2 regions of the Rhodococcus sp. NBC_00294 genome follow, and region 1 is predicted to be linked to the other one. Evidence: riboswitches for the same ligand, from Rfam matches in the RefSeq annotation. Region 1 holds a riboswitch; the other holds the start of a gene.
What was found. Region 1 has a riboswitch for cyclic di-AMP ahead of OHB23_RS20195 (transglycosylase family protein). Riboswitches for the same ligand answer to the same signal wherever they lie in the genome.

Region 1 (14,587 bases):
GGCGCAGGAGTGGGTCGACGCGGCCGCTCGATTCAAGAAGCTGCCCGCGGCCTCCGCACTCCTCGGCGAGGAATGGCTCTCCGGGCCGTACTCCGTCGTCACCGCGTGCCACGTGCTCGCGCAGAGTCTGCGGCAGCTCGCCGTGGGGAAGAGCCCGCTCGCGGACGCCCGGATCGGCTCGGGTCCGGGCGGGCGCACCACCGTGCAGGTCCTGCCGTCGAACATCTTCGACACGCTGCTGCTCAACGGGTTCTCCGCCGAGGTGTGGCTCGAACCGGGTGTCGACGCGGACACCGCGCGCCGTGACGCCGGACTCGCGCAACGGAACCCGACCGAGACCGGGGGCATCGGTGCGGTGCTCGGCGCCGGCAACATCACGTCCATCGCCCCGCTCGACACGCTCTACGAACTGGTCGCGCACAACCGCGTCGTCGCGCTGAAGCTCAACCCGGTGACGGATCCGATGGAACCGGTGCTCCGCGCCGTCTTCGCTCCCTTGGTCGAGCTGGGCGCGGTGCGCATCCTCACCGGTGGCCCGGACGTCGGCTCGTACCTCGTGCACCACGACGCCGTGGCGCACGTGCACATGACGGGCAGCTCGATCACGCACGACGCCATCGTCTTCGGCACCGGCGAGGAGGGTGCCGAGCGGAAGAAGGCGAACACCCCGTTGCTCGACGTGCCCATCTCGAGCGAACTCGGCGGCGTCTCGCCGGTCATCGTGATCCCGGGCCAGTGGTCCGACGCGGACATCCGGTTCCAGGCCGAGCACGTGGTGACCCAGCGGCTGCACAACGGCGGCTACAACTGCGTCGCGGCGCAGGTCGTGGTGATCTCCTCCGAGTGGCCGCAGCGCGACGCGTTCCTGGCGGCACTGCGCACGGCACTGCACGAGGCACCGGACCGCGAGCCGTACTACCCCGGCAGCGCCAGCCGCGTCGCCGGTGCCCGTGCGGACTACCCGGGCGCGGAGTCGCTCGGCCCGTCCGGCGGCCGCACCCTCGTGAGCGACCTCGATCCGGACAGCTACCGCGCTCTGCTCACCACCGAGTACTTCGCACCGGTGCTCGGTGTCATCGAGATCCCGTACACCGGGCAACGTTTCGTGGACGAGGCCGTCCGCATGTCGAACGAGGAGTTCGTCGGCACGCTCGGCGTCAACGTGATCGCGCATCCCGACACGCTGTCGTCGCTCGGCACCGCCGTCGACGAGATGCTCGAGGACCTGCGCTACGGCACCATCGCGCTCAACGCGTGGACCGGCGTCGGCTTCCTCACGGCGGCGGCGACCTGGGGTGCGTTCCCGGGCCACACGCTCGACGACGTCCAGAGCGGAATCGGCGTCGTGCACAACGCACTGCTGATCGACCGACCCGAGCGCACCATCGTCCGCGGGCCCTTCCGACCCGCGCCGCGCTCGATCCTGAAGGGCGAGTTCACCCTGTCGCCGAAGCCGCCGTGGTTCGTCACCAACCGCACCGCGGCCACCACCGCGAAGCGGTTCACCGCGTTCGCCGCGGCTCCGTCCTGGAAAGCCCTGCCCGCCATCTTCGCGTCCGCTCTGAGAGGTTGACATGACCGAGACTTCCACCGACTACGTCGTCGTCGGCGCAGGATCCGCAGGATGCGTCGTCGCGAATCGGCTCAGTGCCGCGTCGAACACCGACGTCGTCGTCCTCGAGGCGGGCCCGGAGGACAAGGACAAGTTCGTCCACATTCCCGCCGGGTTCTCGAAGCTCTTCCGTTCGGAACTGGACTGGGACTACGACACCGAGCCGCAGGCCGAACTCGCCGGCCGACGGATCTTCTGGCCCCGTGGGCGCATGCTCGGCGGCTCCTCGTCGATGAACGCCATGATGTGGGTGCGCGGGTTCGCAGCCGACTACGACGACTGGGCGGAGGCAGCGGGACCCGGGTGGTCGTTCGACAGCGTGGTGGACACCTTCCGCCGTATCGAGAACATCGAGGGTGCCACCGAGTCCGACGAGGGCAGCGGCGGACCGCTGCACGTGTCGAAGCAGCGCAGTCCCCGGTCGATCACCGGCGCGTACCTCGATTCGGCCGCGGCACTGGGCTTGTCGACGGAGCGCGCCAATCTCCCCACGCCCAAGGGCATGACCGAGACGATGGTCAACCAGAAGCGCGGCGCCCGGTGGAGCTGCGCCGACGCGTACCTGCGGCCGGCCATGTCACGGCCCAACCTCACCGTGGTGACGGAGGCGCAGGCCACGCGCGTGCTCTTCGAGGGAACCCGCGCAGTGGGTGTCGAGTACTCGAAGGACGGTGCGCTGCACACGGTTCGGGCCTCGAAGGAGGTCATCCTGTCCGGCGGTGCCATCAACACCCCGCAGTTGTTGATGCTGTCGGGGATCGGTGCGCCGGAGCATCTCGCCGAGCACGGCATCGACGTGGTGCATGCCGCCCCCGAGGTGGGCGAGAACCTCATGGACCACCTGGTGTCCGCCCTCGGATACGGGGTGCAGTCCGACACGCTGTTCACCGCGGAGAAGATTCCGGAGCTGATCAACTACCTCGCGCGTCGACGCGGCATGCTGACCTCCAACGTCGCGGAGGCGTACGGCTTCGTCCGCAGCCGCGACTCGCTCGACCTCCCGGACATCGAACTGCTCTTCGCGCCGGCGCCCTTCTTCGACGAGGGTCTCATCCCTGCGGACTCGCATGCGGCCATCCTGGCGTCGATCCTGCTCAAGCCGGAGAGCCGCGGACGCATCTCGTTGCGGTCGTCCGCACCGTTGGACAAGGCGATCGTGGATCCGCGCTACCTGTCCGACCCGGGCGGTGTGGACCGTGCGGCGATGCTCAGCGGGCTGCGCTACTGCGCCGACATCGCGCAGACGGAGCCGCTGAAATCGCGACTGGGGGAGATGGTGCGCCCGGTACTGCGCAACAGCGAGGCACTCGACGAAGCGCTGAGCGAGTCGCTGGAGACCATGTCCCACACCCTCTACCACCCGGTGGGCACCGCCCGGATGGGCTCGGACGCGGCATCGGTGGTGGATCCGGAGCTGCGGGTGCGCGGGGTGGAGGGGCTGCGCGTGGCCGACGCGTCCGTGATGCCGACGATCATCCGCGGCCACACTCACGCACCGTCGGTGCTCATCGGGGAGAAGCTGTCGGAGTTCGTGCTCGCCTCACGCGTGTGAGCGGTACGACCCCGGCGTCATCCCGGTCCACCGTTTGAAGGCGCGGCGGAAGGCGCTGGGTTCGGAGAAGCCGAGACGCGAGGAGATCTCTTCGGCCGTCTCGCCTCGTTCGAGCCCGGCGACCGCCGCGTCGCGCAGCACCTCGTCGCGCAGCTGACCCAGTGACGTGCCCTCCTGGCGCAGCAACCGGCGCAGGTGCGGCACGCTGATGGACAACATCGTCGCGATGTCGGTGGTGGTCGAGGCGCGGCCCATCGCGCCCAGTGCGAGGGCGCGCCGCACCACACTCGCCGCGCTGGAGCCGTAGTCCCGCTCCGAGAACAGGCGATTGGGCGACTCGCGGAGGTACTCCTCGAGGCTCTCCTCCGTCTGCACGAGCGGTGACGCCATGATCGCGTCGTCGAATTCCAGTGCCGCGACGTCGGATCCGAACGTCACGTGCACCCCGAAAATGTCGTCGTACACCCGCGGCGACGGATGCTGCGGTTCGGGGAAGGGCACCTGGACGGACAGCAGTTTCACGCGCCGCCCGATGAGCCATGCCGAGAAGCGGTGCCAGAGGATGAGCAGGAACTCGATGCGGATGCGCTGCGCCGCCTCGGCCGCCTCCGGGGAGAGCTGATCGGCGATCATCGTCGGGGAGTCGACGAGTTCGAGCCGGGCGCGTCCCCCGCCGCGCATCAGCACACCGCGCGGGACGCCGGGAAAGGCGCGACCGACGTCCACCATCCGTTCGAGCGCGCTCCCCAGATCGGGGCGGTGGATCATCGTCAGACTGAGTGCCCGAAAGGTGCCGCGGCGCACCGGAGCCGATCCGAGACCCATCAGCTCGTCGCCCGTCATCTGCCACAGCGCGCGAGTGAGGCGCGTGACCTGGTCGGTGGTGAGGCGGGCGCCGGGACGAGTGAGGACGTGCGGGTCGATGTCGGCCTCGCGCAGGCAGGCGGACAGGTCCACACCCGTCTCCCGCGCGAGGGTCACCGCCGTGCGGACGAACTCCACCGAGATGGTCGGCGGCGCCGCAGTGTCGATCGTCATGGGGTGGCGGACAATCGGGCCAAGCGCGACGCCGCGTCGGCGAGCACGTGATCCTGTTTGCAGAAGGCGAAGCGCACCAGGGTGTCCCAGCCCTCGCGGTGATCGACGAACGCGTCCACCGGTACGCCGACGACGCCGATGCGTTCGGGCAACGCACGGCAGAAACTGTCGGCGTCGGACTCGCCCAGTGGAGCGATGTCGGCGCAGACGAAGTACGTGCCCTCACTGCGCTTGACGTCCAGCCCGGCATGCGACAGCGCGGCGGACAGCGTGTCCCGCTTGGCCTGCAGTCCCGTTCGCAGGGCGTCCACCCAGGCGCTCTCGTGGTCGAGGGCGTGGGCCACCGCCGGCTGGAAGGGGGCGCCGCCGACGAAGGTCATGAACTGCTTGGCCGCCTTCACCGCGGCGATGAGGTCGGCGGGTCCGCAGGCCCACCCCGTCTTCCACCCGGTGGCGTTGAACGTCTTCGCCGCGCTCGACACCGTGATGGTGCGCTCGGCCATGCCGGGGAGCGTGGCGATGGGGGTGTGGACGGCGTCGTCGAACACCAGTCGCTCGTAGACCTCGTCGGTGAGGACCAGGAGGTCGTGCTCGCACGCGACCTCGGCGATCGCGGCCAGCTCCGATGCGGTGAACACGGTTCCGGTGGGATTGTGCGGGGAGTTGACGACGATCATGCGGGTACGCGGGCCGACGGCGGAGCGCAGGGCATCGACGTCGAGGGCGAACCGATCGCCGTCGACGACGAGGGGGACGGTGCGCCGCTGCGCACCCGCGAGCGCGACGGCGGCCGCGTAGGAGTCGTAGTACGGCTCGACGAGCAGCACCTCGTCACCGCTCTCGACGAGGCCGAGCATCGCGGCGCTGATCGCCTCGGTGGCCCCGACGGTGACCAGGATCTCCGAGTCCGGGTCGTACTCGGTGCCGTAGCGGCCGGCCCGGTCCCGAGCGACGGCGTCGCGCAACACCGCCATGCCCGGTCCGGGCGGGTACTGGTTGAGGCCGGACGCGATGGCCTCGCGCGCCACCTCGAGCATGCGCGCGGGGCCGTCGGTGTCCGGGAAACCCTGACCGAGGTTGACGGCGTCGTGCGTGGCCGCCAGCGCGGTCATCTCCGCGAAGATGGTGGACGCGAAGGGGCGCAGCCGGGCGACGGTGCGGGAAGGCCGGAGGCCGGCCGGATTCGATTCGCGGGAAGGCCGGAGGCCGGCCGGACTCGATGCGCGGTCGTTCGACGTCACAGCCATGAGGGGGAGCCTAGCGTTCGAGTCACGAGTCCCTCGACGCGTCAGTCCGCGCGCTTCTGCAGCAGTTCCTCGGGCAGGTCGTGGGGGTCGATGAGGAGCTGATCGTTCTCGGCCTGCCGCACGGTCTCCGACACGGACAGGTTCTTACGCAGCAGCTTCCACTCGACCGGATCGATGGCCTCGATGGCCGTCCGCAGCACGGTCCGGTCCCGCGTACCCCAAGCGACGGGCATGGGGCTGACCATCTGCCACGTCTCCGAGATGGATTTGGCGCTCCGGTCGGACAGCACGGCCACGGAGGGGACGCGCTCGCCCTCGGTCATCGTGTGTCCCGGCAGCGCCCGCACGTTCCGGACGACGAGTGCGTAGTGCGGGACGGTGGTCTCCGGCTTGGCGATGTCGATCAGCGCGAGGATCGTGGCTCCACGCGGTCGCGTCTCCGACACCATGGCCGGCACCAACGCGCTCGAGGCGTACAGCTCGTCGATGGACCCGACCTTGCGGGGCGCCCACACGGACACCCACAGCGACATCAGGGCGGCCACGGCCAGCACCGCACACAGGATGTAGGACCACGCGTGGTCGAGGACGTACAGCCAGGCCGCGCCGCCCGCGAGGAGCACGGCGAAGACGACGGACGAGATGCGCAACCGCCGCACGTCGCCGAGGGTCTCGTTCACCGACCGGGCGTGCGCGCGGTCCACGGGGAAGTCGAAGGTGCGCACGTCAGATCGCCGGTCCCAGGAGGTCGTCGGCGTCGGTGATGCGATACGCGTAGCCCTGCTCGGCGAGGAAGCGCTGGCGGTGAGCCGCGTACTCCGCGTCGAGGGTGTCGCGCGAGACGACCGAGTAGAAGTGCGCCTGCCCACCGTCGTGCTTGGGGCGCAGCAGTCGGCCCAGTCGCTGGGCCTCCTCCTGCCGGGATCCGAAGGTGCCCGAGACCTGCACGGCCACCGAGGCTTCGGGGAGGTCGATGGAGAAGTTGGCGACCTTGCTCACCACGAGGGTCTTGATCTCGCCGCGGCGGAACGCATCGAAGAGCAGTTCGCGCTCCTTGTTCTTGGTCGAGCCCTGGATCACGGGGGCGTCCAGGGCCGCACCCAGCTCGTCGAGCTGGTCGAGGTACGCGCCGATGACGAGCGTCGGTGAGTCCTCGTGCCGCGCCAGGATCGACTTCACCACGGCGATCTTCGTGTGCGCCGTGGAGCACAGCTTGTAACGCTCCTCCGGCTCCGCCACGGCGTACGACATGCGTTCCGCGTCGGTCAGAGTGACGCGCACCTCGATGCACTCGGCCGGCGCGATCCAGCCCTGTGCCTCGATGTCCTTCCACGGTGCGTCGTAACGCTTGGGGCCGATGAGCGAGAACACGTCGCCCTCGCGGCCGTCCTCGCGCACCAGCGTCGCGGTGAGTCCGAGTCGGCGTCGCGACTGCAGGTCGGCTGTCATGCGGAACACGGGAGCGGGGAGGAGGTGCACCTCGTCGTAGATCACCAGGCCCCAGTCGCGGGAGTCGAAGAGCTCGAGGTGCTTGTACTCACCCTTGGTGCGGCGCGTGATCACCTGGTAGGTCGCGATGGTGACCGGGCGGATCTCCTTGCGCTCGCCGGAGTACTCGCCGATCTCCTCCTCGGTCAGGGAGGTGCGGGCGATGAGCTCGCGCTTCCACTGCCGACCGGCGACGGTGTTGGTGACGAGGATCAATGTGGTCGCGCGGGCCTTGGCCATGGCCGCGGCGCCCACCATCGTCTTGCCGGCACCACAGGGGAGGACGACCACACCGGATCCGCCGGCCCAGAACGAGTCGGTCGCCATCTGCTGGTAGTCGCGTAGCTCCCAGTGGCCACCGGAGAAGTCGAGATCGATGGGGTGCGCCTCGCCGTCGACGTATCCGGCCAGATCCTCGGCCGGCCAGCCGACCTTGAGGAGCATCTGCTTGAGGCGCCCGCGCTCACTGGGGTGGACGAGCACGGTGTCGTCGTCGACCTGTGCGCCGAGCATCGGGGCGATCTTCTTGTGCCGCATGATCTCGGTGAGCACGGCGCGGTCGAGGCTCACCAGGGACAGCCCGTGCACGGGCGACTTGACCAGCTGGAGCCGGCCGTAGCGGGCCATCGTGTCGACGATGTCGACGAGCAGGGGCTGCGGAACCGCGTAGCGGGAGAAGGTCACGAGAGCGTCGACCACCTGCTCGGCATCGTGGCCCGCGGCGCGCGCGTTCCACAGCGCGAGCGGGGTGATGCGGTAGGTGTGGACGTGCTCGGGTGCGCGTTCCAGCTCGGCGAACGGAGCGATGGCCGCGCGGGCCTGCCCGGCGAGCTCGTGGTCGACCTCGAGCAACAGGGTCTTGTCGGACTGGACGATCAACGGTCCGTCGGTCACGGTCTCTCCTTCACGCGCCCCGCATGGACGAACCGGGGCGCAACCAGTCCATTGTGCCTTGCACCGGCGCGGCGGTTCAGGCGAGCAGGGCCACCGACGTGATGCGGTGCAACGTGAAGTGACGCATGACACCGGCGTCGGGGTCCCACGCGTCGAGTTGGCCGCCGCCGACGGTCACCGGTTCGACGACACGGTTGCTCGAGACACCGGCAGCGTCCACGTAACCGATGCTGATCGGTGAGCGGGACAACGCGGCGCGCTGGAGAAGCGCGATCGTCGCGGCGCCGGACGCACGGGTGCCGTCGGACCGCACCCGTTCACGCTCGGTCCGGCGCACCTCTCCGGCTCGGGTGCCGGCCCGCATCTCCGAGACGAGGCGCCCCAGTTGCTCGTCCGTGGGGACGGCGGGCGTGCGGTAGGGCGAGCGACCGCGACGGGGGACGACGCGCGCACCGCGATCGCGGACGTCGACGATGGTGCCGGAGGAGTCCTCGCCCGCGGGTGCGAACCCGGCGGCGCGCAGCCCGGCCAGCACGTCGGCCAGCGGCGCCTGCGAGATCGCGACGGTCGGGGCCAGTGCCCGCAACGCGAGGGCCTCGGCGGCGGGAGAGGAGAGCACCTCCGCGAGCAGTGCGGGGTCCTCGCAGCGGACGAAGGACGACGCCACCCCGGCACGCAGGCGTCCGTGGCGGCGGGCGACGTCGTCGATGAGGTAGGTCAGCGACTGCGGGACAGGCGTCCGCGAATGGGTGGCGAAGAGGGCATGGAGCTCCGCGGCGGTGGTGCCGCCGTCCAGAGCACGTCGCAGCGTCCGCTCGTCGATGCGGTACATCGTCGCGGCGCCCGCCGACTCGATGTCCGCGACCGTCGCCATCCGCTGCGCGAGCTCGGGAGTCAACGGCCCGGGGGCGACGACGGTCAGGTCGGCCTGGACCAGAACGTGGTCGATGGGTTCGGGCAGGACGCGGTGCATCGCCGCCGCGGCCGAGGAGGGATCACCGATCAGTGCGCGTCCGGGGGTGGACAGTGCTCCGCGGCCGACGACCCCGAGAGCGCCGGCCTCGGCCAGGTAGCGGGAGACCGGGCCGACGCCCAGGCGAGCGGCGAGGCGAGGCCTGCGCCAGGTGGCGATGCGGACGACGTCCTCGGTGGCGAGGGCCTTTCCCGAGGCGAGATCGGCGATCACGCCCAGCACGATCCGCCGGTCTCGGGGCGCGGCGGCCGAGCGGGCCTCGTCGGACAGTGCGGCGATCGGCTTGTCGTTGGCGTCGCGCATGCCGATCAACCACGGCACCCTGGGCAGATCCAGCCAGGCACCTGCCAGGGTGGCCCAGCGCTGTGCCGGCGATGCGGTGACCCATGCGTCGACCGCGGGGGTGGGCGTCCACATGTCGTCGATGTCGGTGAGCGGTCCCGGATCGGGCAGCCCCACCGCGATGAGTCCGGCGCCCGCCAGGACCTCGACCAGCAGGCCGACTCGCGCCTCGTCGAGATCGGCTGCCTTCGCGATGCGTCGGATCTCCCGGACGCCGAGTCCCCCCGCCTTGAGTGCGGGCGCGGGCGTGCGGGAGAGCGAGTCGACGATGTCCTCGCAGTGCCGCAGCAGCTCGAGGGCCTCCCCGGCGGCGGCCGCGTCGACGTCCGCCACCCCGACAGCGGTGGTCGACGCCGCCGGTGGGGCCAGCGACACCGGATCGGTGACGGGCTCGCCGCGGAGTACCTGCGAGACCTGCGGCGGCAGTTCGACTGTGTTGTCGTCGAGCCAGGTGAGCAGCCCGGCGGCGAGCAGGCGCTGGACGGGCCGATCCGCGGGCGTACCGGGTGCAGCGTCGCGCGTCCGGCCGATCGACGACGAGCGGGTCAGCGTGGTGAGCAGCTCACGGCTGCGGTCGTCGATCTCCGCGAGCTTCGCACCGACCACCTCGGCGGTGAGCGAGGCGTCGACGTCGAAGAACCGTCCGACCCGCCACGGCACGGCGTCGCGTGCGGCCGCGACCAGGGTGAGCGACGTCGTGCCGCGCACCAGCGCACGCGCACGCAACACCGACAGAGCCGCGTCGACCGCCTTCTTCGTCGCTCGGCGGCCGACGATCTCGTCGAGTCGGGCGCGGGCGACCGGGGCGGTGTCGGCGCCCTCGTGCGCGAGCAGCTCCACGACGGTCAGGCACGTGGTGTCCAGGTCCTCGGCCGCGCGCAGTACCGAGGCACGTTGCTCGGACCGGCCCGCCAGAACCTCGAGTGTGGGCGGCGGCGGGATGGTCAGATCGGGGCGGAGCCGCAGCAGTTCGGCCAGTTCGTCGTCGCTGCGCGCGGACAACCACTCGGTGAGTGTGTCCGCCGGCGTGCCCTCGTTGTCGGTCATCGAGGTCAAGCGTAGAGACCGGTCCAGGGACCTGGACTGGCAGAGGCGCTACTCCGAATGGTGAAATGAACCATGGCGAACTCAGAGAAGAAGCGATATGTCGACCCGGGCTGGCCGCACAGTGCGGACGACGACGATCATCCCGTCACCGAACTGATGTCGGCGCGCGCCGGAAACCTGTCCCCGTTCGGTGAGGAGACGGAGTTCCCGCTGCCGGTGGACTCGCTGCCCTACGCGCATCCCCACACGGTCATCAACCGCTGACGCGCGAGACACGAGAAAGGCCCCCACCAGTCGGTGGGGGCCTTTCTCGTGGAGTGGGTCAGCGGGGCAGGAGATCCTGGTTCGCTGCGATGAAGCTCGCCACCTGCGGATCCGCGGTGGCGGCCTGGACGAAGCCCAGGATCGCCGGATCGTTGGTGAAGTTCTGGACGACCTGGGTGAGTCCCTGCACGGCCTGCTCGGTCGACGGGATGCTCGTCAGATCGGGGAGTGCCGGTGCGGTGGGCGCCGTGGTCGCCGGTGCGTCGCGCTGCGTCGGACCGCTGCTCAGTCCGAGCTGCGAGGAGCAGGACGGCCAGGCGCCCCAGCCCTGCGACTCGAGCACGCGCTCGGCGACGACGATCTGCTCTTCACGGCTGGCCTGGTTCGCGGTGGCCGCGAACTCTCCGCCGCCGTGTCCGGTCCAGGTGCTCGGCGAGAACTGCAGGCCGCCCTGGAAACCGTTACCGGTGTTGATGCCCCAGTTGCCGCCGGCCTCGCACTGCGAGAGACGGTCCCAGTCGGAATCGGGGGCTGCGTTGGCCGTGCCGCTGAATGCGAGACCTGCGGTGCCGACCAGTGCGCCGGTGACGGCGACCTTGGCGACGGTCTTGCCCGTGGTGCTCGGCTTGCGATGACGTCCGCTCATAAGGGTAGAAATCCTCTCCACACGCGCCTGCGAGGTCAGCTGTCGGATTCGGGCTGAGAGGTAGCCCGGCCTCGGTGCGCTCCTGGCTGGAGCGGAGAGGCTTCACCCCTAGGTCGACTGCTCGGTGCCCGGTGGGGCGCCGCGAGAGCCGGCCGGATATCTACGAAGGACGTGTGGGTCCCCCGCCCTCGTCCCTGATCATGTCTGTGAGGGATGTCCGGTACCCGCGGGACGAGGTTTGGCGCGGCGGGCCGGACGTCGGCCGAACTTCCGGCCGTGATGGACAGTATTACGAAACGGGCACACATGTCACTGTTCGATAACTTCCCCTGGTGCGCGCGTCGCGCCGCCGTTGTGAGGTGTTCGAACGGGTCGTCGCAGCTAGGACGGCGAAGGCGTGCTGACCACCGTCTCGTCACCCGTTCGTGACCGCTTCGTTATGTGTCCGACGTCACATGTGCGCAGGATCACAGCCACGACGACGAGCGCCAGAACACCCGTGGTCGGGTAGACGGTCTGCAGCACCACACCCTCGAGTCGGTTCGACGGCGGGAGCATGAAGGTGCCGATCGCGTAGACGTCACCGGGCGCCACCCAGAACCAGGCGATCTGCGGCAGGCTCGCGACGAGCGGCAGGATCCAGGCGAGCGGGTTCGAGGCACGCAGTGCGACGTCCATGCAGACGATGACCAGCGGCAGGAGCCATACCCAGTGGTGACCCCAGGAGAACGGGGACACCAGAGGCGCTGTCAGGCCGATGACGATCAGGCCGAGGAGCGGCAACCCCCGGCGGTGCGCCGCCGTGCCCACGAGAAGGCCGGCCACGCAGACGGCTCCGGCGATGACGATCCAGAGCAGCGTCGGCGCCTCGGTCATGCCGAACCACCTCGGTATCGACGCGCGTAGCGACTGGTTCGCGCCGGACGAGATGTCGCCGATGCGGGACGAGTCGGAGATGGCGCCGAACCAGTAGGTGACCGCGTCGGAGAAGAGCACGACGAAGCCGAGCACCACGGTCGCCGCGGCGGTGACGACGCCGACGACCAGTGCCCGCCACTGCCGTGTCAGCGCTAGGTGGACGAGGAACAGTCCGGGAGTCATCTTGATGCCGGTGGCGATGCCGACCCCGATGCCGCGGAGCCGGCTGCCCTCGGGCCGCGACAGGTCCCACAGCACCAGCGCCAGGAGCACGAGATTGATCTGACCGAGCCAGATGGTCATGCGCACCGGTTCGAGCCACGTGAAGACGATGGACAGTGCGGCGCTGACGATGCGGAGACTGCGGTCGTCGCGGAAGCCGAGGACCATCCAGCAGGACCGGACGATCAGATAGAGCAGCGCGATGTTCCCGAGCCAGAAGACGATGTTGGTCGTCGCAGTGGACATCGCCCCGAGAGGTGCGAACACCAGCGCGGCGAACGGGGGATACGTGAAGGGGAGTTCGCCGACCAGATCGTGGGCGTACAGCGGGGACGAGTCGAGCACCGTCGCTCCGCCGGCGCGGTACACGAGAGCGTCGATGCCGAACCGGAACAACCCGAACTTGGGGACGTCGAACGGGATGAGCCGATCGTGCGCGACGAGCGCCACGGCGGCACCGATCACGGTGAGGGCGACGAAGATCCTGTGTGATCCGAAGGTGCGGTCATCGGATTTCTTCAGTATCACGCACAGGATGGTAGACCGATCCGACGTGTATCACCCCTCGGGCCACGCCGAGAAGGAACCGTTCGTTCTGTTGAGTGCGCGCCCCGACGTCAGTAGCGCGTGGCCACGAACGGTGCGTCCGAGTCGACGATGTCCTTGCCCAGCGGCATGAGCGACACCGGGATCAGCTTGAGGTTCGCCAACGCCAGCGGGATCCCGATGATGGTGATCGCCATGGCGATCGCGGTGAGGATGTGCCCGATGGCCAGCCAGATCCCTGCCACGACGATCCAGATCACGTTGCCGATCACCGAGGCGACGCCCGCCGTGGGCTTGTCCACCACGGTCCGGCCGAAGGGCCACAGGGCGTACACCCCGATGCGGAAGGCCGCGACACCGAACGGGATGGTGACGATGAGAATGCAGCAGACGATGCCGGCCACGAAGTAGCCGAGAGCGAGCCACAGGCCGCCGAAGATCAACCAGATGACGTTCAGCAGCAGGCGCATGCGACCAGTATGCCCGGTTCCGCCGTGTCAGCGCCGGGCTCGGCGGCCCGACCGCAGCGCGTGGATAAGACCGAGCAGGAACCCCAGCGGGCACAGCATCGCCGAGAGATAGATCCACAGTCCGGGCGGATCGTCCCAGACGAGCAGCGTCACGAACATGACGACGATCGCCAGCAGGCCCAGCCCGAAACAGACGAGGGCGGCGACCAGGAGCGCCGGGGTTCCGGTACGGGGGGAGTCGGTCACGAGAGAGCACACTATCTCTCCGGCCTTCCCGCCCTGATGCCCCGACCGGCCTCCGGCCTTCCCGGCCTGACGACCCGACCGGCCTCCGGCCTTCCCGCCGCCTACCCCCGCGATATCGAGGTGCTCGTCGTTCGCGCAGCGGAGTACCATCGACTCATCGCGTCCCGAGCGCCAGGGCCCGTCATGGGCGGCGGCAACGGGCGCGATTATTCATGTGACGCGATCAACGAGACGAATGGGTGAGATCGGTGCCGACCGGCAAGGTGAAGTGGTACGACGTCGACAAGGGTTTCGGCTTCCTCTCGCAGGACGAGGGTGAGGACGTGTACGTCCGGTCGTCCGCGCTCCCGCAGGGAGTCGAGGGCCTGAAGGCCGGCCAGCGCGTCGAGTTCGGCATGGCCGCCGGGCGCCGCGGACCCCAGGCGTTGTCGCTAAAGGTTCTCGACCCGGCGCCCTCACTGCGTCAGGCGGGTGCCGCCGCCCGCCGCGATCAGCCGACCGCTCGCAAGCACACGCCCGACGAGTTGCACGGCATGGTCGAGGACATGATCACGCTTCTGGAGGCCACCGTGCAGCCAGAGTTGCGCAAGGGCAAGTACCCCGACCGCAAGACCGCCCAGAAGATATCCGAGGTGGTCCGGGCCGTCGCCCGCGAACTGGACAGCTGACCCGGGCGGTCACTCCCAGCGGCCGTGCGTGCGCCAGTGCTCGAACTGGGTGGTGAATCCGTCACGCGAGCCCCGAGTCCTAGAGGGCCGTCGTGGTGGCGATCGACCAGATGGCGTGGCTGACGATCTCCTCCTGGTCGGTGTCGACGTCGATGACACCGGACGGCAGGCGCACCTCGACGCCGATGAGCACGAGTCCGTCCTCGTTCACCGGCGGCACGGTGAGCGTGTTCCGAGTCCCGGGGGCGAAGTACTCGTCTGCTTCCACGACGTCGCCGGAGTCCGGGTCTCCGTAGACGCTGGCGAAGCCCCACGGGTTCTCCGAGATGGCGCCCGGCAGGGACAACTGCAGCGGATGGCCCTCGCGCACGGGCATCGTCGCGGTCGTGCCCTCGTAGTCGCAGAGCGGCTCCT
Region 2 (14,587 bases), 1.7 Mb from region 1:
TCGAGAATGCTCTTCTTCTCGCTCGCGAACGCGGTGCCCGCGGCGCCCGTCGAGTAGAACAGCGGCTTGATGCCGAACGGGTCACGCGCGAGGAACAGTTCCCGCTTCTCGGTGTCCCACAGCGCGAAGGCGAACATGCCCCGCAGGCGTCGAACGGCGTCGTCGCCCCAGAAGTGGAACGCGGCGAGAATGGCCTCGCCGTCACCCTCGGTGGCGAACGTCGCGCCGTGCTCGCGTGCCAACGTCTCGCGCAGTTCGAGATAGTTGTAGATCTCGCCGTTGAACACCAGCGCGTAGCGCTCCGGACTCTCCGCGGGACCCCAGCGGAGCGGCTGGTGCGAGTGCTCTATGTCGATGATCGAGAGCCGGTTGAAGCCCAGCGCCAGATCGTCGTCGTGCCACGTCCCCGGCTCGTCCGGCCCGCGGTGTCGCATGCAGTGCGACGCGTGGCCGACGGCATCGACGACGTCTTCCGCGGATGCGTTCGACGTCAGCAGTCCCAGCAGTCCACACACGGTCGGTACGCCTCGTTTCGTTCGGGTGTCGGCCCGGTAGCGGGCCTGGTCACAGGCGTCGCCGGGACCTCGACGGCCCGACGCGCATCGGTCCGAGTATGCCGCAGTGCGGCGGGAACGCCGAAGTGACCGGCCGGGCCCGGTGTCGCCGCCCAACTCGCACCCGACCCGACACGAGAACCGAGCCCGCTTTGGTCTACGCTGCGTAGTACACGAGTACCTCGTGCGTGTGAGCGACTTCGGTGGCTCGTCCGGACGGTTCTCGTACTCTCCATCTGGCAATCAGGAAGGCGTGATCGTGGCGCAGCGTGGTGGTGGATCCGGTCGTCGGACGACACGACGAGTCGGATTGGTGGCCTCTCTTGCAGTGGCCGCCGTGGTGCTGTCGGGCTGCGGCATCGACAATTCCGTACTTCGATTCGGATGGCCGTCGGGCGTCACGCCGCAGGCCGAGCGGATGCGCGAGCTGTGGACGTGGTCCGTCATCGCGGCGCTCATCATGGGCGTCATCGTGTGGGGCCTGACCTTCTGGACAGTGGCGTTCCACCGCAAGAAGAAGGACTCGCCGGAGTTCCCGCGCCAGACCGCATACAACGTCCCGCTCGAGCTGTTCTACACGGCCGTGCCGTTCGTCATCATCGCCGTCCTCTTCTACTTCACGGTCGTCGTGCAGAACTACGTCCAGGAGAAGCAGGACAACCCCGACGTGGTCGTGGACGTCACCGCGTTCCAGTGGAACTGGAAGTTCGGCTACCGCACCGTCGACCTCAAGGACGGGCAGCCGCTGTACGACGGCACCGACCAGGAGCGCGAGCAGGCAGCAGAGGAGGCCGGCACCCCCGAGGGTGAGGAGCCTGGCCCGCTGTTCGGCCGCGAGAAGTCCGACCAGTCGTACCTGCACTACAACGAGGTCGAGACAGTCGGCTCCAGCTCCGAGGTCCCGATTCTCGTGCTGCCCACCGGCAAGCGCATCGAGTTCGAGATCGCGTCCTCCGACGTCATCCACTCGTTCTGGGTTCCCGAGTTCCTGTTCAAGCGCGACGTCATGCCGAACCCGGACGAGAACAACTCCGACAACGTGTTCCAGATCAGCGAGATCGAGCGTGAGGGTGCCTTCGTCGGGCGCTGCGCCGAGATGTGCGGCACTTACCACGCGATGATGAACTTCGAGGTTCGCGCGGTCAGCCCCGAGGCCTTCGAGAACTACATGGCGGCGCGTCGCGACGGCCAGACCAACGCTCAGGCGCTGGAGTCCATCGGCGAAGAGCCTCGCGCGACCTCCACCTCGCCGTTCAACACCGACCGCACCGTCAAGGCTGCGACCGTGGCAGAAGGAAACTGACATCCCATGAAGATCGAAGCGAAACTCTTCGAGATCCTGACCGGGTTCTTCATCCTCGTCGGAATCCTCTACGGCGTGTTCACCGGCTTCTCGCGGACCGGCATCGAGTGGGCCGGCCTCACCGCCATCGCCCTCTCGGCGGGCCTGACGCTGATCGTCGGAACGTACTTCCGGTTCGTCGCTCGTCGACTGGACACCCGTCCCGAGGACTACGACGACGCGGAGATCGCCGACGGTTCAGGCGACCTGGGCTTCTTCAGCCCCGGTAGCTTCTGGCCCATCATCCTCGCCGGATGCGCCGCCTTCATGGCCCTTGCGTTCGCGTTCTACGAGCCCTGGATGCTCGCGGTCGGCGCCCTCGCCATCATCGCCGCCGCAGCCGGACTGGTCTTCGAGTACCACGTGGGACCCGAGAAGCACTGACACAGCTCCACCCCGAACGCCCCCGGCCCGTGGTCGGGGGCGTTCGGCGTCGGTGAGGTGGGATTGCGCCCTCCTGGTGGGCTTCTCGCACCTCCGGTGTTCCCGCACCCACGCTGCGCCGTCGCACGTCGCCTTGCCGAGCAACACGCATGCGTGACGCGAGGAAGGGTGCGGGAACTGGGGCCCTGCCGGCCGCTCGCGCGATGATGACGACATGTTCGAGAACTTCGACGAATCGATGATCGAGGTCGAGGCCGCGTCGATCCTCACCCGGCACTGCGGCGCGGGCGATCTCCCCGTGCTGTTGCTGCACGGGCACCCGCGTACGTCGGCGACGTGGCACCGTGTCGCCCCACTGCTGGTCGACGCAGGACATACGGTCGTCTGCCCGGACTTGCGCGGGTACGGCCGCTCGCAGGGCCCGGCGCCGACACCCGACCACTCCGCACACTCGAAGCGGGCGATGGCCTCGGACATGGTGCAGGTGATGGCCGCACTCGGGCACCCACGCTTCGCCGTGGTCGGTCACGACCGTGGAAGTTACGTGGCCCTGCGCCTGGCCCTGGACCACTCGGGCCTCGTGACCGCGCTGTCCCTGCTCGACTGCATCCCCATCAGCGAGCACCTCGACCGGGCGGACAGTCGATTCGCGACCCGATGGTGGCACTGGTTCTTCTACGCCCAGCCCGACCTCCCCGAGCGCGCCATCACTGCCGATCCCTCTTCGTGGTACCGCGGCGATCCGGCCCTCATGGGAGTGGAGAACCACCGTGAGTGGCTGACGGCGATCCACGATCCCGATGTCGTACGCGCGATGCTCGAGGACTACCGAGCGGGACTCACTGTCGACGCCGACCACGAACGCGCCGACCGAGCGCAGGGGAGGACGTTGGCCGTGCCGGTGCAGGTGCTGTGGTCCACACGGGACGACCTTGAGGAGTTGTACGGCGATCCGTTGACCATCTGGCGTGCGTGGGCGCCGGGCGTCGTCGGGCACGGCATCGATTCGGGACACCACATGGCCGAGGAGGCCCCGCACCACCTCGTCGACGCGCTGCTGCCGTTCCTCGCCTCGGCGGGGCGGTGGGATCCAGTGCAGTAGCCCGCGCTCCACACGGTCCAGTGCACCGGATCTGCTGGAGCGGGGCTTTCGTGTGCAGTGATCCGCGGTGGGCGCGGATCACTGCACACAAGAGGGGTGGGTGGCATCCCGATCCGCCGGCGCGGATCTCGGACTGCGCTGACACCCCGCCTCGCCGAGCGACGACGGGTGCGGGAACGAGCGGTGGGGGAGGGGACAGACGAGAAGAGGCGCCACCCGAGTGGGTGGCGCCTCTTCTACCGTTCAGCGGGTCGCTCAGTGCCCGTTGGACTCCGGTCCGTGACCGTTGCCGTTGGACGAGCCGTTGCCGTTCGAGTGGCCGTTGGACGAGCCGTGGCCGTTGGACGAGCCGTTGCCGTTCGAGTGCCCGTTGCCCTGCGACAGGATCTTCGCCTGGTAGGTGCGGAGCATGGTGAGCTGATCGTGCTCACCCTCGTGCGACAGACGCTCGTGCAGCCGGTGCTCCTCGTCCGAGTCCGGAGTGAAGATGCTGCCCGAGCCGGGCTTGCCGGCGGAACCGAGCTTGTTCATCTTCTTCGGGATCGCAGCACCCTGGTACTCGAGCGGGATCGGGTGGCCGTGATCGTCGACCGGGCCGAGGGGCTGGTGGATCTCGACGTAGGCGCCGTGGGGCAGACGCTTGATGACACCCGTCTCGATGCCGTGCTCGAGCACCTGGCGATCGCTGCGCTGGAGACCGATGCAGAAGCGGTAGGTCAGCAGGTAGACGATCGGAGGCAGGACCACGAGGCCGATGCGGCCGATCCAGGTCATCGCGTTCAGGGAGATCGAGAACTTGTACGCGATGATGTCGTTGACGCAGCTGAGCGTCAGGACCACGTAGAAGGCGATCGCCATGGCGCCGACCGCGGTACGCACCGGAACGTCGCGGGGACGCTGCAGCAGGTTGTGGTGAGCGTCGTCCTTGGTGAAGCGCTTCTCGATCCAGGGGTACGCGATCATGATCGCGAACACCGCACCCATGATGACGGCGACCCAGAAGACGGCCGGGATCATGTAGTTGCCGATGTAGAGCTCCCACGCGGGCCACAGTCGAGCCAGTCCGTCCGTCCACATCATGTAGAAGTCGGGCTGTGAGCCGGCGGAGACCTGCGACGGGTTGTACGGGCCCAGGGCCCACACCGGGTTGATCTGCAGTACTCCACCCATGACCGCGAGGACACCGAAGGTCATGGCGAAGAAGGCGCCGGACTTGACCGCGAAGACCGGGAGGATGCGGACACCCACCACGTTGGTCTCGGTGCGGCCGGGGCCGGGGAACTGCGTGTGCTTCTGGTACCAGACGAGCGCGAGGTGAGCTGCGATGAGCGCCAGGATGATGGCGGGCAGGAGCAGCACGTGCGCGACGTACAGGCGCGGGATGATCAGCGTGCCGGGGAAGTCACCGTTGAAGATCAGCCAGTGCATCCACGTTCCGATGACCGGGATGGAGATCGTGATGCCCGAGAAGGCGGCGCGCAGCCCGGTACCGGACAGCAGGTCGTCGGGGAGCGAGTAGCCGAAGAAGCCCTCGAACATCGCCAGGATGAGCAGCAGCGAGCCGATGACCCAGTTCGCCTCACGCGGGCGACGGAACGCACCGGTGAAGAAGATGCGCATCATGTGCACGATGATCGAGCAGGCGAACAGCAGAGCTGCCCAGTGGTGGATCTGACGGATGAACAGACCGCCGCGCACCTCGAAGGACAGGTCCAGCGTGGTGGCGTACGCCTTGGTCATCTCGACACCGCGTAGGGGAGCGTAGGCGCCCTGGTAGGTGGTCTCCGTCATGGAGGGGTCGTAGAAGAGGGTCAGGTACGTACCGGACAGCAGCAGGATGACGAAGCTGTACAGCGCGATCTCACCCAGCAGGAACGACCAGTGGGTGGGGAAGACCTTGTTGATCTGACGACGCATACCCGCTGAGAGGTGATAGCGGGAGTCGACGTCCTCGGCTTGCTTCGCAGCGAGCGTGGCGATGGATGGACTCATCGTGAACCTTCCGATGACGACGCAGCAGAAGCGCTCTCCTGCTCGTGTACTCCGGCCGGACGTTCCCAGTAGGCGGGTCCGAGCGGCTCGATGAAATCGCCCGCGGCGACGAGGTAGCCCTCGTCGTTGACCGTGATGGGCAGCTGCGGAAGAGCGCGGGCGGCCGGTCCGAAGATCGGCTTGGCGTACTCCAACGCGTCGAATTGCGACTGGTGGCACGGGCACAGGATCCGGTTGGTCTGCTGCTCGTACAACGATGTGGGGCACCCGAGGTGGGTGCAGATCTTCGAGTAGGCGAAGTAGTCGCCGTAGTTGAAGCTCTCCTGGCCCTTCCGCTTGATGGTGCGGTCGGCGTCCTCGGTACGCAGACGGATGAGCATGACCGCGTTGCGGATGCCCTTCAGTGCATGCGAGAGCTCCTCCTCGTTGCCACGCTCCGACTCACGGAACGGGAAGACGGTCTCCATGGCGCCGGCGTCGAGATCCTCCGGGCGGACGAGAACGATGTCGTCGACGCGTCCGGTGTAGCGACGCAGGTAGACGGTCTCGCCCTCGTAGTTCGGCGTCCAACCCGAGACCCAGAGCGAGGACTCGTCGCCCTCGGCCCACGGGTTCTTGATCAGACCGCCGAGCGGGAGGATCGACATGACGCCGAGCGCGCCGCCGCCGAAGACGAGGCTGCGCTTGATCATCTTGCGTCGACCCAGCGTGGAGGTGTCGAAGGAGTCGCTGAGCTCGGCGACGACCGTCTTCTTGTCCACCTCGCTCGATCCACCGTCGTGGCGATCCTGGATGGACACCTCTTCGGGGATGAACTTCTTGGTGAACTGCACGGCACCGACGCCGACACCGATGATCGCGAGACCCATGGTGAGACCGATGAGCGGTGTGTACAGGCTGTACAGCCCATAGCTGTCCTCGCCCATGCCGGCGTACTGCCACGGCCAGAACAGGTAGATGGCGATGAAGGCCACGGCCGACACACCCGCCAGGAAGAACCAGAGGCTGACGCTGCGCTCGGCGCGCTTCTCGGCCTTGGTTCCGGGGACGGGCCAGCGTGCGCGACGGAACGCCACGTCCACGTGATCGAGGTTGGTGCCGAGTGCGACGAGCTCGTCGCGGCTCATGGCGGCCAGTTCCTCGTCCGTGTACTTGCGGTCCGGGTCGAAGCCCTCGGGGAACTTGTTCGGATCGCCGGGCACGCCGTCGTCCTTGCGGTTGTCGTCGCTCATGACCTCACTCCGATCCACAGTGCTGCTGCGACGACCGCTCCGATGCCGACCACCCAGATGGCGATGGCTTCCGTACCGGGGCCGAAGCCGCCGAGTCCGTATCCACCGGGAGGCTGCGTCTCGGAGGAGGACTTGACGTAAGCGATGATGTCTTTCTTCTCTTCGGGCGTGAGCTGGCGGTCCGAGAACTTGGGCATGTTCTGCGGGCCGGTGACCATCGCCTGGTAGATCTGCTGCTCGTTCGCCGGGTCGAGTGTGGGTGCGTACTTGCCCGAGGACAGCGCGCCGCCGCGACCGGTGAAGTTGTGGCAGGACGCGCAGTTGAGGCGGAAGAGCTCGCTGCCGCGGGCGATGTCGCCGCCACGGAGTGAGTCCTGCGCGATCTCACCGTTGTCGGTGCGCACCACCGTGGGTCCGCCGCCGTTGGCCTGGATGTAGGCGCCGAGAGCGTCGACCTGCGACTGGTTGTACTTCGGGGGCTTCCGCTCGGCCTGGGCCTCGTTGCGCGCCATCGGCATGCGACCGGAAGAGACCTGGAAGTAGACGGCTGCTTCGCCGACGCCGATGAGGGACGGTCCGCGGTCCTGGACACCCTGGAGGTTTGCGCCGTGGCACGTCACGCAGGACGTGTCGTAGATCTGCTGGCCTTCGCGCACCATGGCCGCGCTGTCTTCCTGCGCGGTGGCGACCTGGGCGTCGGGGGTGAGGGCGGCGGCGAGGAAGCCCGCGCCGACGAGACCCATGAACAGCGCCATGGCGCCACTGACCCGGCGACGGGTACGACGCTTGCGACGCGCCTTGGTCGCCGAGGCGTCCGGCGTACCGGCGGACACGACAGTGCCGTCGTCGTCGGGAGTGGCGGGGGGAGAGGAACTCATCTGTATCCCTTGTCGTGTCGGGACGGCTTGTCGGATGCGACCGATGAGGCTGTCATCGGGTATTCGACGCCTGCTCGGTCAGCGGATGAAGTAGATCGTCGCGAACAGCGCGATCCAGACGATGTCGACGAAGTGCCAGTAGTACGACACGACGATGGCGGCGGTGGCCTGAGCCGGCGTGAACTTGCTGACCAGGGTGCGGGCGATCAGGAAGACGAAGGCGATCAGACCGCCGATCACGTGCAGGCCGTGGAAGCCGGTGGTGATGTAGAAGACGGAGCCGTAGACGCTGCTCGAGATCGAGGTGCCCTCGTGGACGAGGTGGTAGTACTCGTAGCCCTGGCCGGCGACGAAGAACGCGCCCATGGCCAGAGTGATCGTGTACCAGCGACGCAGTCCGAACACGTCGCCACGCTCGGCGGCGAACACGCCCAGCTGGCAGGTGAAGGACGATGCGATGAGCACCGCGGTCACGGGGACGGCCAGCGTCAGGTTGAGCTCGGTCGGCTCCGGCGGCCACTGGCCGGGAGCGGCCTGAGCCCGCGCGACGAAATACATCGCGAAGAGGCCGGCAAAGAACATCAACTCGCTGGACAGCCACACGATGGTGCCCACGCTGACCATGTTCGGTCGGTTCAGCGAGTGGACACGCTGGGTGATGGCGGATCCCGAAGTACCTACTGCGCTCGTCACATCGAGAAGTATGACTCGTCGTAGTACGGATGGCATAGCCGGGGCGGTATTGGCGAGTCGAGCATCGTTCGCGCGCGCGTGACACAGAATGTCTCCTCGTGGTCCGGTCGGCCCGTCTTCCTGGACTTTCTGTTCAATAGTACTCGTCTGTGCACGTCGGACCGGGTTCCGTCGACCCCCGCGCCCGTGATGTATCCCGCACGCCGGAGTCTCGACCCGAGCTTCAGACTCGATGCCTCCCGAGCGACTCCGGAACCGGTTCCAGCGGCATCTGGCACTGTCGTGACATGACTTCGGGCTCTGGTCGTGGGCGGACACGGTGGTGGCAGCGGCTGTTCGGCCGGGCGGCTCCGGAGCCCCTCGACCCCACTCGCACCGACCTCGTCGTGGTCGCGTCGTGCTTCGACGACGTGGAGGCGTGCTCGACGACCCTCGAGCGCGCGGCGCACACGGACCCCCTCTGGTCCGCGGACGACGACGTGGTGTTGCGCCACCACCTGCTCCTCCCCGCCGATCAGATCGCCGACGCGGTGTCGGTGGCGGCGCAGGACGGATACAGCGAGGCGACCGCAGGTCCCATGGCGCAGACTCCCGGGCATCTGCCCGGCGGTGTCTCCGACGCGACCGTCCTGGTGCTGCAGCGGGTGCAGGTGCTCGACGCGCTGCACTGCTCGCAGGAACGGTCACGGATGGCGGGGTTGGCCCAACGGCGCGACGGGGTGGTACTGGGCTGGGACGCCCTCCAACCGGCTGCCGAGGACGCATCGCCGGAGCACTAGGCTTCCCGCTCATGAGCGCTGGGGATGGCACGCGTACATGGGCACAGGTCCTCGGGGCCCTGGCATCACGCCAGGACCTGACGGGTGCCGACACGGCGTGGGCGATGGACGAGATCATGTCGGACAACGCCACCGCGGCCCAGATCGCTGCCTTCGGTGTCGCCCTCAAGATGAAGGGCCCCACGTCGGACGAACTGCGCGGACTGGCCGACTCGATGCTCGGCCACGCCAAGCGCGTGCCCGTGGACGACGACGTCGTCGACATCGTCGGTACGGGCGGCGATCGGTCCCACACGGTGAACATCTCGACGATGGCGTCGGTGGTCGTGGCGGCCGCGGGAATTCGGGTGGTCAAGCACGGCAACCGGGCCGCCTCGTCCAAAAGCGGCGGAGCCGACGTGTTGGAAGCGCTGGGCGTGCGTATCGACCAGGGGCCGGAGCGGGTCGCGGCGAGTGTCGCCGAGCTGGGCATCGGGTTCTGCTTCGCGCCCGTGTTCCACCCGGCGCTGCGCTTCGCTGCGGCGCCTCGCAAGGAGATCGGCATCCCCACGGCCTTCAACGTCCTCGGGCCGCTGACGAACCCTGCGAGTCCGCGCGCCGGTCTGGTGGGATGCGCGTTCGACGATCTCATCGACGTCGTCGCGGGCGTGTTCGCGGCGCGCGGCAACTCCGTCCTCGTGGTGCGCGGCGACGACGGGCTGGACGAGATCACCACGTCGACGACCACCTCGGTGCGCATCGTCCGGAACGGTGTCGTCGACCACGCGGTGCTCGATCCACGCGATCTCGGTATCGAGCGGGTGTCCCTCGACGCCCTCCGAGGCGGGGACGCCGCACACAACGCGGACGTGGCGCGTCGGGTGTTCGGCGGCGAACGAGGCCCCGTGCGGGACGCGGTGCTGCTCAATGCAGCAGGTGCCATCGCGGCGTTCCGCGGCGTCGACGGTTCGCTCGAGGACGCGATGGCCGGTGCGTTGACGACGGCAGCCGCCGCGGTGGACGACGGAGCCGCTCAGACCCTGCTGACGCGATGGGCGGCGTTCACGTCGGCCTGAGTCACTCGCCGATGGAGAAGCCCGCGTCGACGTCGGCGCTCGAGTAGGACTTGAACGCGATGTGCGTGTCTGTCCGCACCACGCCGGTGACGCGGTTGACGCGCCCGGTGATCACCTCGGCGATCTCCTCGTGCGTACGCACCTTGACCACGGCGATCAGGTCGACGTCGCCGGCGCACGAGTACACCTCGGACACACCCGGTACGTCGGCGACGGCACGCGCGGTCTCCGGAATGGAGTGCACCTCGGCGTGGATCAGAACGATGGCGGTGATCATGGTGAACCTTCCGAACTGTCGTGAGAGGGCGAACTGCGGGTCAGCCTAGTTCTCGGCCGTGCGGTCATCCCCAGGCCATCGTGCGTTCCTTCTCGCGGCGTCCGACGTCGCGCACGGCGGCGCACCACTGTGCCCATCGCCCCGCTCCGTGCGCCGGTTCGCACCATCCGTCCGTGGTGTCGACGATGCGGACGCCACCCGACTCGAGCCACCGCGCGATCAGCGCCACCTCCTCCGGCGTGGCACCGCGTAGGGGAGTGGCGTCCGGCACGACGGTCTCCGCACCGGCGACGAGTGCTTCCACCACGGGCATGGGTGCGACGCCGCGGCGGGAACGACCGGCACTGGCGAGACGTCCGTGCCGGACGACGACGAACTCCCACCCGCCGTCGTCGGCGCGGCGGGCGGCGATCAACTGCTCGATGGCCGCGAGTGCCTGCAGCCGCTGCACCGACCGCAGGGCCGTCAACAGGGTGGCCGCGCGGTCGCGCAGGCGGGCCGCGGACTCGAAGAGCAGATCCTCGGACAGTGCGTCGATCCGGGCGGCGACGGCATCGAGCACCGCTGCGTCGGCACCCTCGGTGAGAGCACGGAAGGCGACGGGCGCGTCGGCGTACTCCTCGGGAGTGAGCGGGCTCGCCGTCGCCGCCGTGCATCCACCGACGGCCTCGGTGGAACAGTCGTGCACCGCCGAGGCGGCGATGCGGTGGGTGCAGGAGCGCAGCCGGGTGTGCTCGGCGACGAGAGCGGCGGCCTCGGCGGCCGCCCCGCGAACGGAGAACGGTCCGAGCGCGCCGGGCGCCGGTGTCCGGACGATGGAGATGCGCGGGAACGCCTCGCTCGTCAGGGTCAGCCACCAGCCCTTGCGGGGGTACTTCGATCGACGGTTGTACGGGGGCGTGTGCGCACTGATGAGCCTCAGTTCGCGCACGCCCGCCTCGATGGCATGGCTGCACTCGACGTGGTCGACCCGGGTCGCGAGGGCGACCATCTCCTTCATGCGTCCGCGGGTCTCGGATCCCGTGAAGTAGTTCCGGACGCGGCGGTGGAGGTTGCGCGAGGTGCCGACGTAGAGCACCTCGTCGGACGGTCCGCGGAAGAGATAGACACCGGGGGCGTGCGGAAGGCCCGCCGCGAGCGTGCGTTTGGCGCGGTGCGCCGAGGACACCGTCGGCAGGTAGTCGACGAGTTCGGCGTAGCTGTGGACGCCCTGGTTGCCCACCCGTTCGATCAGCCCGTGCAGCACGTCGACCGTGGCCCGTGCGTCGTCGAGAGCCCGGTGGGTGGGCCTGGTGGACACCTGGAAGAGGGTGGCGAGCGAGGACAGCTTGACCGAGGGCGCCTCGTCACGGGTGAGCACCCGCCGGGCGAGCGTGACGGTGCACAGCACCCGGAACGACGGCCACGCCAGATCCATTCGCGTCGCCGCCGCGCGGAGGAACGCGGTGTCGAAGCGCGCGTTGTGCGCCACCAGCACGCTGCCGCGGGCGAACTCGACGAAGGTGGGCAGGACCCGCTCGATACGAGGGGCGTCGAGAAGCATCGCACCGGTGATGCCCGTCAACGCGACGATGGCGGGCGGAATGGACCGGCCCGGGTCCACGAGCGTCGCCATCTCACCGATCACCCGGCCGCCGCGAACCTTGACGGCACCGATCTCGGTGATCGCGTCCTCGCCCGGTCGGCCTCCGGTGGTCTCGAGGTCCACCACCACGAAGGTCGTGTCCCGCAACGACTGGTCCAGTTCGTCGAATGCGAGCTGCACACCGCGTGCATGCCCCGACACCACAGTCGCCCCATCAGTCACGTGCGTCACCGTAGGTGGTCCCACCGACAGGAACCCGGTCCGTCCACGACGAGCACGCCGTGTCGGTGCACGTCGTTAGCGTCCGTTTCCGAGGCGTGATCGAGCGTCGGATCGGGTGTGATCCGGGCTGAACATCACGGCGAGAGACCGTGAACCACAATGAGACGGAGATCACATGATTGTCGATTGCGGCGAGTGCACCGTGCGCGGAGACGCGTGTTCGGACTGTGTCGTCTCGGTGTTGCTGGGGGTGCCGGGCATGCCCGCGGCGTCGGCCGGCGGCCCGCGTGACGCCCCCTTCGCCACGCGCAGAATGCGTCTCGAGCAGGACGAACAGGAGGCGATGGCCGTTCTGGCGGAAAGCGGGTTGGTGCCCCGGTTGCGGTTGGTAGGCAGAGAAATTCCCTCACCGCAGGAGACCGGCCACGACCGACCCGCTGCGGGGCCGGAGCACGCCGCGGGGTGAGTCGGACCGTGATCGTTTCGCGACACGAGTCGGCTGGGCTCGACATCGGGGATGCCGTTTCGTAATCTTTCCGAGACATTGCGGAGTCGAGCAGAGCCACCAGGGACTGCGCCGCAAGGTCACCGCCTAATCGGCCGCCTCTTCCGGGTGGTCGTACCGGGAACCCACCGTTACACCGGGGTGAATCCCGTCGCAGTCGCACCAGCGGCTCGTCGGGTAGGGCTGATCTTCCCAGCCCGAACCCGTCAGCTAACTCGGTCGGCGGATATCAGGAAGAAACGGAGCACATCTTTTCGTGGCGAAACACCGCAAACCCAGCACTGCCTCGCGGCCGGTCCGCAACGTTCTCGTCGCCGGCGCGCTCACCGCAGGCGCTGTCGCCATCCCCGCCGCCCCCGCCTTCGCGGCACCGGTGGAGATCCCCGGTATCGGCACCTTCGAGGTCCCGGACCAGATCCTGAGCCAGCTTCCCCCCATGCCGCAGGTCCCCGCGCTTCCCGGCCCGGCCGCACCGCAGTCCAGCGCCGCGCAGGTCGCCGTGCAGGCAGCCGAGAGCAAGGTCGGCGCACCGTACGTCTACGGAGCCGCAGGCCCCAGTGCGTTCGACTGCTCCGGTCTCATGAAGTGGGCGTACCAGCAGGCCGGTATCGAGCTTCCCCGCACGAGCTACGACCAGGCCGCGGCCGGCGTGCCCGTCTCGCAGGCGGATCTGAAGCCCGGCGACGTCGTGTCCTTCTACGGCGGCTCGCACTCCGGCATGTACGTGGGCAACGGCAACGTCGTCCACGCGTCCACCGAGAGCCAGCCCGTCAAGATCGCTCCGCTGTCGTCGATGCCCTTCGACGGCGCACGTCGCTACGCCTGACGCAGCGACACCTTCGCTCGACACCCTGACGCCGCACGAAACCGATCGCCCGGTCGGTTCTGTGCGGCGTCAGTCGGTGAATCCGCCGTTTTCGACGGGTTCTCGGGCTTCGTGGACAGAATCATCGTTCGCGTCGTAATCTTTCCGTGACGTCCTCGGCCATCATCCGCGCCGCCGAGCGACCCGGACTCGTCCAGATCGGAGAACCGTTCATCGTGCCGTCATCGGTCCACCCCCGCGTTCGTCCCACTTCTCGTACGAGACTGCGTGGACTGGTGATCGTGAGTGCGATGACAGCGGCGATCGCCGTCCTCCCCGCCGGTCCCGCCGGCGCCGACCCGGTTCCCGGCGCGTCCGCCTCCGAGGCGGTCACGAAGCTCACCGATCTCTCGCGCGAGTCCGAGCAGACCACCGAGGCGATGCACAACGCCCAGATCGAGCTCGACGCGAAGCTCGCCGCCCAGCAGGAGGCGGACGCTCGACACGACGCCGACCGTGCCGCCCTCGACGCGGCCACGGCGCAGATCGACACGGTGCGGCCCGCCGTCGACAAGATCGCCCGTGCCAACTACCAGGGCGCTCGGACGAACCGGCTCTTCGCGGTCATGGTCAGTGATTCCCCGCAGCAGTTACTCGACCAGATGTCCGCTCTCGACATCATCTCCACCGACGCGGCCGCCACCGTCGGCACCTTCCGGGAGGCCAGCGACGCCGCAGCGGCAGCCGAGGCGGCGTCACAGCAGTCCGCCGACGCGGCCCGGGTGGCCACGGAGCAGGCGAAAGCTGTCAGCGACGACCTGCAGGGCAAGCAGAGCCGTCTGCAGAGCGAGATAGCCGATGTCGTCGCCGCGTTCGGTTCGCTGTCCGACACGGAGAAGCAGGGGCTGGCCGGCGCCGCGTTCCCGCCGGGCTTCGATCCCTCCGCCATCCTCGGCGCCCTCCCGCCGGGATCGCAGGCCGGAGCACTGTCGGCCGCGTTCACGCAGATCGGCAAGCCGTACGTGTGGGGTGCGACCGGCCCGGACGGGTACGACTGCTCGGGCCTCGTGGTGTGGGCCTACAAGCAGATCGGTAAGACTCTCCCGCGGTCGAGTCAGGCGCAGGCCGCCGGCGGCACCCCCGTCGACAAGGCGAACCTCCAGCCCGGCGACGTGGTCCTGT

Region 2: it holds a riboswitch for cyclic di-AMP, as region 1 does, so the genes downstream of both, OHB23_RS12080 (C40 family peptidase) here and OHB23_RS20195 (transglycosylase family protein) in region 1, are expected to answer to the same signal.

The regions. Positions count from the first base shown of each region.
Region 1 covers NZ_CP108043.1:4,309,195-4,323,781, reverse strand. Annotated here, with positions in the region: gene OHB23_RS20235 (aldehyde dehydrogenase family protein) at 1-1,573, shown strand, start outside; gene OHB23_RS20230 (GMC family oxidoreductase) at 1,575-3,164, shown strand; gene OHB23_RS20225 (AraC family transcriptional regulator) at 3,153-4,202, opposite strand; gene OHB23_RS20220 (pyridoxal phosphate-dependent aminotransferase) at 4,199-5,449, opposite strand; gene OHB23_RS20215 (DUF3239 domain-containing protein) at 5,491-6,174, opposite strand; gene OHB23_RS20210 (DNA repair helicase XPB) at 6,176-7,831, opposite strand; gene OHB23_RS20205 (helicase-associated domain-containing protein) at 7,908-10,193, opposite strand; gene OHB23_RS20200 (hypothetical protein) at 10,266-10,457, shown strand; gene OHB23_RS20195 (transglycosylase family protein) at 10,516-11,103, opposite strand; cyclic di-AMP (ydaO/yuaA leader) riboswitch at 11,112-11,318, opposite strand; gene OHB23_RS20190 (glycosyltransferase 87 family protein) at 11,485-12,771, opposite strand; gene OHB23_RS20185 (YccF domain-containing protein) at 12,861-13,259, opposite strand; gene OHB23_RS20180 (hypothetical protein) at 13,287-13,505, opposite strand; gene OHB23_RS20175 (cold-shock protein) at 13,754-14,173, shown strand; gene OHB23_RS20170 (DUF2771 domain-containing protein) at 14,253-14,587, opposite strand, start outside.
Region 2 covers NZ_CP108043.1:2,563,288-2,577,874, forward strand. Annotated here, with positions in the region: gene asnB (asparagine synthase (glutamine-hydrolyzing)) at 1-515, opposite strand, end outside; gene ctaC (aa3-type cytochrome oxidase subunit II) at 811-1,857, shown strand; gene OHB23_RS12025 (cytochrome c oxidase subunit 4) at 1,864-2,280, shown strand; gene OHB23_RS12030 (alpha/beta fold hydrolase) at 2,495-3,382, shown strand; gene qcrB (cytochrome bc1 complex cytochrome b subunit) at 3,638-5,374, opposite strand; gene qcrA (cytochrome bc1 complex Rieske iron-sulfur subunit) at 5,371-6,606, opposite strand; gene qcrC (cytochrome bc1 complex diheme cytochrome c subunit) at 6,603-7,484, opposite strand; gene ctaE (aa3-type cytochrome oxidase subunit III) at 7,563-8,177, opposite strand; gene OHB23_RS12055 (hypothetical protein) at 8,465-8,956, shown strand; gene trpD (anthranilate phosphoribosyltransferase) at 8,968-10,011, shown strand; gene OHB23_RS12065 (Lrp/AsnC family transcriptional regulator) at 10,013-10,288, opposite strand; gene OHB23_RS12070 (DEDD exonuclease domain-containing protein) at 10,353-12,095, opposite strand; gene OHB23_RS12075 (hypothetical protein) at 12,271-12,561, shown strand; cyclic di-AMP (ydaO/yuaA leader) riboswitch at 12,675-12,840, shown strand; gene OHB23_RS12080 (C40 family peptidase) at 12,857-13,426, shown strand; gene OHB23_RS12085 (C40 family peptidase) at 13,717-14,587, shown strand, end outside.